Regions from separate parts of the Rhizobium sp. 10N414 genome, predicted to be linked through region 1. Evidence: riboswitches for the same ligand, from Rfam matches in the RefSeq annotation. Region 1 holds a riboswitch; the other holds the start of a gene.
What was found. Region 1 has a riboswitch for S-adenosylmethionine ahead of AC1DE4_RS00720 (O-succinylhomoserine sulfhydrylase). Riboswitches for the same ligand answer to the same signal wherever they lie in the genome.

Region 1 (4,417 bases):
CTGCAACTCCTCCTGATCATGCCGACAACGACCAAGGGGTCGCCTGCGTTCCCGTGATATCGGAGAATAGTTAAAAATTAACCATGTTTATTAGAGGATTGTCAACTATTTCAATTTCCTTCGAGGCTACCTCTTAAGGGCGTTCTTTCCTCGTGGAGTAAGACAGCGAACGACGGCGGCCCACGTGGCACCACGCTCAGACCACAGTGCGGATGAAATCCGCTCAGTCCCAGCAAAACCATCTGAACTTGGAGCGGGTGAAGGGAATCGAACCCTCGTATTCAGCTTGGGAAGCTGCTGCTCTACCATTGAGCTACACCCGCGTTGGAGCGAGATTTCCAATAGATGGGTGCCGCTGTCAAGCGGGCATTGGCGTTGTCAGATGCGGAAGTGCTTCGAGAGTTTCAGGCCCTGGGCCTGATAGTTGGAGCCGAGGCCGGAGCCGTAGAGGCTCTCGGGGTGCTCCTGCATATGCTCATAGACGAGGCGACCGACGATCTGGCCGTCCTCGAGGATGAAGGGAACCTCGTGGCTGCGGACCTCGAGCACGGCGCGGCTGCCGCGGCCGCCGGCGGGGACGTGGCCGAAGCCGGGGTCGAAGAAGCCTGCATAATGCACGCGAAATTCGCCAACCAACGGATCGAAGGGGGTCATCTCTGCCGCGTAGTGCGGTGGCACATGGATGGCTTCGCGCGAGACGAGAATATAAAACTCGTCCGGATCCAGGATCAGTTCGTTGCGACCGCGGCTATAGAGAGGTTCCCAGAAGTCATAGATGTCGTGCTGCGCCTTCTTGTCGACATCGACGACTGCAGTGTGGTGCTTACCGCGGTAGCCGATCAGTCCATCCTTGTCGCCGGCCAAATCAATCGACAGGGCAATGCCGCCGCCGGAGACGTTCGGCAGCTTGCTGGCGACCAGCGTTTCGGCATCGTGGAGCGCGAGCAATTCCGGCTCCCCAAGTATCGAATGGCCGACCCGGAAACGGATCTGCGACAGGCGCGAGCCTCGACGCACGACGATCGGGAAAGTACGCGGACTGATTTCGAGATAGAGCGGGCCGGAGTAGCCAGCCGGGATTTTGTCGAACTCCTGCGCGTAGTCGGTGATGACGCGGGTGAAGATATCGAGACGTCCGGTCGAGCTTTTGGGATTGGCCGAGGCCGACATGTCGGCCGACAGGTCGAGGCGCTCCATCAAGGGAACGATATAGACACAGCCGGTCTCCAGCACGGCGCCTTCGCTGAGGTCGACGACGTGGAGGCTGAGGCGATCGAGCTTATCGGACACCAAATGGGAAGGACCCGGCATGAAGCTCGCGCGAACGCGGAATGCCTTCGCGCCAAGCCTGAGGTCAAGGCTTGCCGGTTGGATCTGGTCGTGGTCCAAATCGCGCTCGCTGGTGAGACGTCCCGCCTCAAAGAGCGCGGCTATCGCGCGATCCGCCAAAATTCCTGTTTCGCGAGCCATCATGCCCCATCCATATTCGCGGGAGACAAAACCAAACTCAAGGAATTGACGCAAGCATAGAACGGCAGTATTGCACTTTTATCCCGTGGTGATTTGGCCGGTCGGCTTGCAGCCACGTTAAACAAGTGGCTAAAAGGACCGGGTGCAAAACCGGTCTGCTTTCGCGGCCGGTTTTTTTGTTGTTTGAAAGTGGTGATTCATGAGCAAGACTTGGCGCCCCGCAACCCAACTCGTTCACGACGGCTCTTTGCGCTCGCAATATGGCGAGACCTCGGAAGCCATCTACCTCACGCAGGGCTTCGTCTATGAGAGCGCGGAAGCGGCCGAAGCGCGCTTCAAGGGCGAAACGGAAGGCTATATCTACGCTCGCTACGGCAGCCCGACAAACGACATGTTCGAGAAGCGCATGTGCGCACTGGAAGGCGCAGAGGAAGCCCGCGCCACGGCCTCCGGCATGGCAGCCGTCACCGCCGCAATCCTCTGCCAGGTGAAGGCCGGCGACCACATCGTTGCCGCCCGCGCCCTCTTCGGCTCCTGCCGCTGGGTCGTCGAGACGCTCGCCCCGAAATACGGTATCGAATGCACGCTGGTCGACGGTCGCCATCTGGAAAACTGGGAAAAGGCGATCCGCCCGAACACCAAGGTGTTCTTCCTGGAAAGCCCGACCAATCCGACACTCGAGGTGATAGACATTGCCGGCGTCGCCAAGCTCGCCAACCAGATCGGCGCCAAGGTCGTGGTCGACAACGTCTTCGCCACGCCGATCTTCCAGAAGCCGCTCGAGCTCGGCGCCCATATCGTCGTCTATTCGGCCACCAAGCACATCGACGGCCAGGGCCGCAGCCTCGGTGGCGTCATCCTCTCCGACCGGGAATGGGTCAACGAGAACCTTCAGGACTACTACCGCCACACCGGCCCGGCCATGTCGCCGTTCACGGCATGGACGCTGCTGAAGGGACTCGAGACGCTGCCGCTGCGCGTCAAGCAGCAGACCGAAAACGCATCGAAGATCGCCGACTTCCTGGCCGATCAGCCGAAGGTCGCCAAGGTCATCTATCCCGGCCGCAACGATCATCCGCAGGCCGACATCGTCGCCAAGCAGATGAAGGGTGGCTCGACACTGGTCGCCATCGAACTCAAGGGCGGCAAGGAAGCAGCTTTCGCGCTCCAAAACGCCTTGCAGGTCGTCAAGATCTCCAACAATCTGGGCGACGCCAAGAGCCTGATCACGCATCCGGCTACGACGACGCACAAGAACCTGACCGACGAAGCACGGGCGGAGCTCGGCATTTCCGGCGGTACCGTTCGTCTTTCCGCCGGCATCGAGGACACGGACGACCTGATCGAGGACTTCGCCCAGGCTCTCGCAAAAGTGAACGCCTGATCAGCCGACATCGGCCGGATCGACGCAAATCCGGCCGACCGCCACATGCTGCTTTGCCCCACCCAAGACAGGTCAAAGTCAGGCTTAAGTGGCGAAACTTCTTGCCTTTACAGGCATTACGGACGTGATCGACTATCGGTTTATTGACGGATCGGCTGTCGTATAAGATACCGGTAACGTATATTGACTATGGTGTAGGCATGTACCGCGCCCTTACACGAGACATTGAAGTCGTCGTCGAACCTTTTTATCTGGAGGAGCAATCCGATCCGGAAGACGATCGCTATGTCTGGGGCTACCGGATCGTCATCAGCAACAATTCCGACAAGTCCGTGCGACTGGTGAACCGCTATTGGAACATCACCGACCAGAACGGCCTCGTCGATGAGGTCACGGGCGCCGGCGTCGTGGGCGAACAGCCGCGGCTCGCGCCCGGCGATACCTATGAATATTCCTCGGGCTGCCCGCTGGATACGCCGTCGGGGCTGATGTTCGGCCACTACCAGATGGAAACGGACGAAGGCGAGCTTTTCAATGTCGAAATACCCGCCTTCTCACTGGATTCGCCAGGGCTGCTGAGAGTCCTGAACTGATCACTCAGCAGGCTCTGCCACCTCTTCCACTTCGAAACGATAGGTCGTCGAGCAGAATTCGCAGGTGACCGAAATTGCGCCGTCTTCCTGACTGGCATCAATTTCCTCCGCCGAGAAGCCCTTCAGCACCCCCTTGATCTTTTCGCGGGAACAGCTGCACCGATCGAAGACCTCGCGCGGTTCGTAGACGCGAACCCCACGCTCGTGGAACAGACGATATAGCAGCCGCTCGGTGCCGACTTGCGGATCCGTCAGTTCGTCGGCGTCGATCGTGTCGACGAGCGAGCGGGCTTCCATCCAGGCATCGTCTTCCTTGTGGGTGCCGCCAGTCCTATCGCCGTCGCCGCCGTGAAGATCCGGCTGGCGCATGCGCTCCGGCGCTTCCGGCAGGAACTGGGCGACAAGACCGCCAGCCCGCCAGCGGTGGCGCGGCTTGCCCGCGTCGTCGCGATCGAAGAGTTCGGCAGCAGCAAGACGCACCCGCGTCGGGATCTGCTCAGACTGGCGGAAATAGGTGCCGGCAATCTCTTCAAGGGTCGCACCGTCGAGCGCAACGATACCCTGGTAGGGTTGGGAAAACTTGCCCTGATCGATCGTAAAGGCCAGCATGCCCTTGCCGAGAAGCTGTTCGGGCTCGATCTGCCCTGCCGCAACGGCCCTGTCGAGGAGGCCCTGGTTGAAGCGTGCGTAGGCACGCACGTTCTCAGGCGTCGAGAAATCGCAAACAAGCAGGTCCACCGGGCCGTCGCCCTTGGTCTGGACCGTGAACTTGCCTTCAAATTTCAGCGACGTGCCGAGCAGCACCGTCAGCACAACGACTTCGGCAAGAAGCCGCGCGACGGGCGCAGGATAGCGATGGCGCTCGAGGATCGCGTCCAGCATCGGCCCGAGCTGGACGGCGCGACCGCGCACATCCAGTCCCTCAACCTGAAACGGAACGACATGATCATCGCCGGCGAAATTGAATTCG
Region 2 (4,417 bases), on a different contig from region 1:
CGCGGCTTGAAAGTCTCGACGTAAGTGTCTGACCGACCGATGTAGATCATCGTTGCCTCAGGCATGGAGGCGAGGACCTGCATCATCGTCGATTGCCATTCCGGCTCCATGCCCTCCAGCACTTCGTCGAATACAATCCATTTCGGCCGCACCAGAAGCAGGCGAGCGAAGCCGATCGCCCGCTGCTCGTCAGAGTCAAGCAGCTTGTCCCAGCGGGCTCGGGTATCAAGCCGGGAAACCAGATTTTGGAGGCCTGCCTTTTCCAGCGCCGCAATGACATCGGCATTCTGATAGGCGTCAACAGGTTCCGGAAACGCCAATGCTTCGCGAAGCGTACCACCCGGAATGTAGGCCGACTGCGGGACGAAAAGCATGTCGTCCGTGGGCGGCAAGCCGATCTTGCCGCCGCCGCACGGCCAAAGCTCGGAAAGCGCAAGGAAGAGCAATTTACGATTCACGTTGTGGTCGCCGTTGATCATGACCTTTTCGCCGGCCTTGATCGTCACCGCGCCTTCGTGCACGCGGAAACCACCGCACTGGTCGATGTCCTCGCCGATCTTGGCGGCGATCCGGACATGCTCCAGCGTCAAGTTCCCGGAAGGGTTCCGTTCGTACTTGATCGTTCCCTTCATATTGATTTCGTCATTCATGCTGGTGAGCGCCTGCCGGAAATCGGTGACGCGCATCAGCGTGGCGCGCCATTCGGCGATGGGACCGAAATTCGCGACATACCAGCGAAGGGCGGTGTTGACCTGGTTGAAGGCGCCCACGGACACCATCAGCTGGCCAAACGTCAGGCCGCCGGAGAAGTAGGCGGGTGCGGCAACAATGATCGGGATGACAACGACGAGCCAACCGTAGCCGGCCGATACCCAGGTGAGGTTGACGTTGGCCATCGCCACCCGCTTGATGACGGCAAGCACCGCACTGATGTCGGTGTCGATGCGTTTCTGCTCATTCTCCTCGCCGCGTGCCACGGTAATCGCCGGCATGTTCTCGTTGGCATGCATCAGCGCGAAGCGAAGCTCTGCTTCCTTCGAGAAACGATCCGCATTGAGCTTTACAAGCTTGCGGCCCACCAGTTGGCTGAGAATCGATGCGGACGCCGCATAAAAGATCGCAGCCCAAACCATATAGCCCGGAATGGAAAAGGAATGCGTGCCGAAACGGAAGATAAAGCCGCTTGAGAGATCCCACAGAACGCCGATGAAACTGATCAGCAGGATCGTCGCCTGCACCAGCCCGATCATCAGGCTCGTGGTGCTTTCCGCGAGGTTGCGGGCGTCTTCGTGCAAGCGCTGATCGGGATTGACGCCGATGAGGCCGCTGGCCGAAAGCCGAAGCGCACGCTTGCGCTGAAGCCACTGGTTGACAAGATCACGCGTCAGGCCTTCGCGCATGTAGACCGCGGTCATCTGATTGAGCCAGGCCTGCACGACGTTGAGCAGCAGCAGCATGCCGGCGATCAACGCGAAGACCTTCAACTGATGGAAGAAGCCGGGCAGATCGCGCCGCGCGATGCTGTCGTAAAAAGGCGCGTTCCACTGGTTGAGAATGACGGTGGCATAGGCGGTCGCAAGAATGATGGCGATCAGCGCAGTAGCGATCACCAAGACCCTTCCCCGCACGGGCGAATGCCAGAAAGCCGAGAACATGACCCTCAAGCGATAGCCCAGGCTCAGGTCGTATCCTACTCTGTCCTGCCCTTGAATGCTTGGCCTGCCTTTGAGGTCATCTGCCATTACGCGTCCCTAGTCGTCATTCTACTTCAATAAACGTGGTGATTCGCTGTGTCCACCAACAGATTCTAGCAACCTTTAACGTGTGAGTGACTTCGCATCGACCCCACTCTTCGTATGAGCAATTGATTCGCAGCCCGACTGGCGCTATTTAAGGCACTCCGTGGTGATTTGGCCGGCCGGCTTGCAGCCACGTTAAAGAAGTTGCTAAAGGGCCGCGTGCGGACCGATAGCGATATATTCGTTTCTTTGATCGAGTGACCGCAATGCCCATCAAGATCCCCGATACCTTGCCTGCGTTTGAAACCCTGGTTCAGGAAGGCGTACGCGTGATGACCGAGACGGCGGCAATCCGTCAGGACATCCGGCCGCTGCAGATCGGGCTTCTCAACCTCATGCCCAACAAGATCAAGACGGAATTGCAGATGGCCCGCCTGGTCGGCGCTTCGCCGCTGCAGGTGGAGCTTTCGCTCATCCGCGTGGGCAACCATAAAGCAAAGAACACCTCGGAAGACCATCTTCTCGCCTTCTACCAGACGTGGGAGGAAGTGAAGGACCGCAAGTTTGACGGCTTCATCACAACAGGCGCGCCGATCGAGACGCTGCCCTACGAGGACGTGAACTATTGGGGTGAAATGCAGCAGATTTTCGACTGGACGGAAACCAACGTCCATTCGTCGATGAACGTCTGCTGGGGCGCGATGGCCGCGATCTATCATTTCCACGGCGTTCCGAAGTACGAACTCAAGGAGAAGGCCTTCGGTGTCTACCGACACCGGAATCTGAAGCCGTCGTCGGTCTACCTGAACGGTTTCTCCGACAATTTCGAAGTGCCCGTGTCGCGCTGGACCGAGGTTCGCCGCAGCGACATCGAAAAGTCACCAGACCTGGAGATCCTGATGGAATCCAGCGAAATGGGCGTCTGCCTGGTGCATGAACGCAAGGGCAAGCGGCTCTATATGTTCAATCATGTGGAGTACGATTCAACGTCGCTCTCGGACGAGTACTTCCGCGACGTGAATGCCGGCGTGCCGATCAAGATGCCGCACAACTATTTCCCGCACAACGATCCGTCGCTGGCGCCGCAAAATCGCTGGCGCAGCCACGCGCACCTGCTGTTCGGCAACTGGATCAACGAGATCTACCAGACGACACCTTACGATCTCAACGACATCGGCAAGGGCAACTGACGGAGCCGATGCCAAGCGGCCGCCGCTTGGTCTGACGGTGCTTCTTTTTTACGACACCCGTTGCGGTTTGCGGCAAATGGGGGCAGGTTCCCTGCCTCAATTAAAGATATATCTGGATGGTCGCTATGGCGGAAATGTTGAAACGGGAAGTTTTTGGGCAAACCCAGTCGGGCGAGACTGTCTTTCGTGTCGAGATCAAGGGTGGCGGGCTGACCGCCAAGATCATCACCTGGGGCGCCGTCATTCAGGATCTCCGCCTTGACGGTCACGATGCGCCGCTGCTGCTTGGCTTCGACGATTTTGACAGCTACCCCGCCCACTCCTCTTACTTTGGAGCGACGCCTGGGCGCTGCGCAAACCGCATCGGCGGCGGCAAGTTCACTTTGGATGACAAGAACTATCAACTCGATCTCAACGAGAAGGGCGTTACCCATCTTCACGGCGGCAAGGACAACATCGCCAAGCGGAACTGGACAATCGTCGAGCATGATGCCGACCGCGTCGTGTTGACGATCGTCGATCCCGACGGTCGCGGCGGCTATCCGGGCAACTGCACCATCCAGGCCACGTACTGGGTACACGGCAACGGCGAATTTTCCGTGACCTACGAATCGACGAGCGATCAACCGACGATCGCTAACGTCTGCCAGCATGCCTATTTCAACCTCGACGGCCGCGACGATGCGCTCGGCCACGACATCATGATTGCAGCCGACGGCTACCTCGTGACGAATGAGTTGCAGATCCCGACCGGAGAGGTACGGCCTGTCGCCGGAACGGTTTTCGACTTCCGCGAGATGTCGCCCATGAAGCGGTTCGGCGGCAGCGAACAGGCGCTCTACGATCACAATTTTTGCCTCTCCACCGAACGCACCGCAAAGCGCTCCGTCGCGCTTGCCCGCAGCCTGAACTCAGGCGTTTCGCTGGAAGTTCGCACGACGGAGCCCGGCGTACAGTTCTACGCCGGCTTCAAACTCGACGTGCCTGTGCCAGGCCTCGATGGACGCAAGTATGGTCCCTTCGCCGGCTTCTGCCTGGAAACACAGATCTGGCCGGATGCGATCAACCACGAGGGCTTCCCCGATGCCGTTTTGCGCCCGGGTGAAGTGTTGCGTCAGGAAACGGATTACATTTTCTCGAAGAGCTAACGCTCTCGCCTTGTTCTCGAATGAGCCAACCCTCGCAGGCTTCCTGCGGGGGTTTTTTTGCGCGTCATTTCTTGCTTGCGATTGGTTCTAAATAGGTTCTATTATTGCGAAATGGATAGAACCAGTCTGATAGCGGAACTGAACAGCCGTGGCCTGCGCGACGAGGCGTTGACCGGGCCGCTTTACAAGCGGCTGGCACAGGCGCTGACCGGTTTGATCCAGGAAGGGTTGCTGAAGCCCGGAACGGCGCTCCCCGGCGAGCGCGATCTGGCCGAAGCCTTGAAGGTCGGGCGTGTCACCGTTCGGACCGCCTATCGCGACCTGATGAATTCCGGCACGC

Region 2: it holds a riboswitch for S-adenosylmethionine, as region 1 does, so the genes downstream of both, metA (homoserine O-acetyltransferase MetA) here and AC1DE4_RS00720 (O-succinylhomoserine sulfhydrylase) in region 1, are expected to answer to the same signal.

What each region holds. Positions count from the first base shown of each region.
Region 1 covers NZ_JBFTIN010000001.1:135,603-140,019, forward strand. The annotation lists tRNA gene AC1DE4_RS00710 (tRNA-Gly) at 250-323, opposite strand; gene AC1DE4_RS00715 (2'-deoxycytidine 5'-triphosphate deaminase) at 379-1,473, opposite strand; SAM riboswitch at 1,546-1,624, shown strand; gene AC1DE4_RS00720 (O-succinylhomoserine sulfhydrylase) at 1,670-2,854, shown strand; gene apaG (Co2+/Mg2+ efflux protein ApaG) at 3,055-3,447, shown strand; gene AC1DE4_RS00730 (Hsp33 family molecular chaperone) at 3,448-4,417, opposite strand, start outside.
Region 2 covers NZ_JBFTIN010000010.1:129,738-134,154, forward strand. The annotation lists gene AC1DE4_RS12270 (SbmA/BacA-like family transporter) at 1-1,742, opposite strand, end outside; SAM riboswitch at 1,893-1,970, shown strand; gene metA (homoserine O-acetyltransferase MetA) at 2,006-2,929, shown strand; gene AC1DE4_RS12280 (aldose epimerase family protein) at 3,055-4,077, shown strand; gene AC1DE4_RS12285 (GntR family transcriptional regulator) at 4,189-4,417, shown strand, end outside.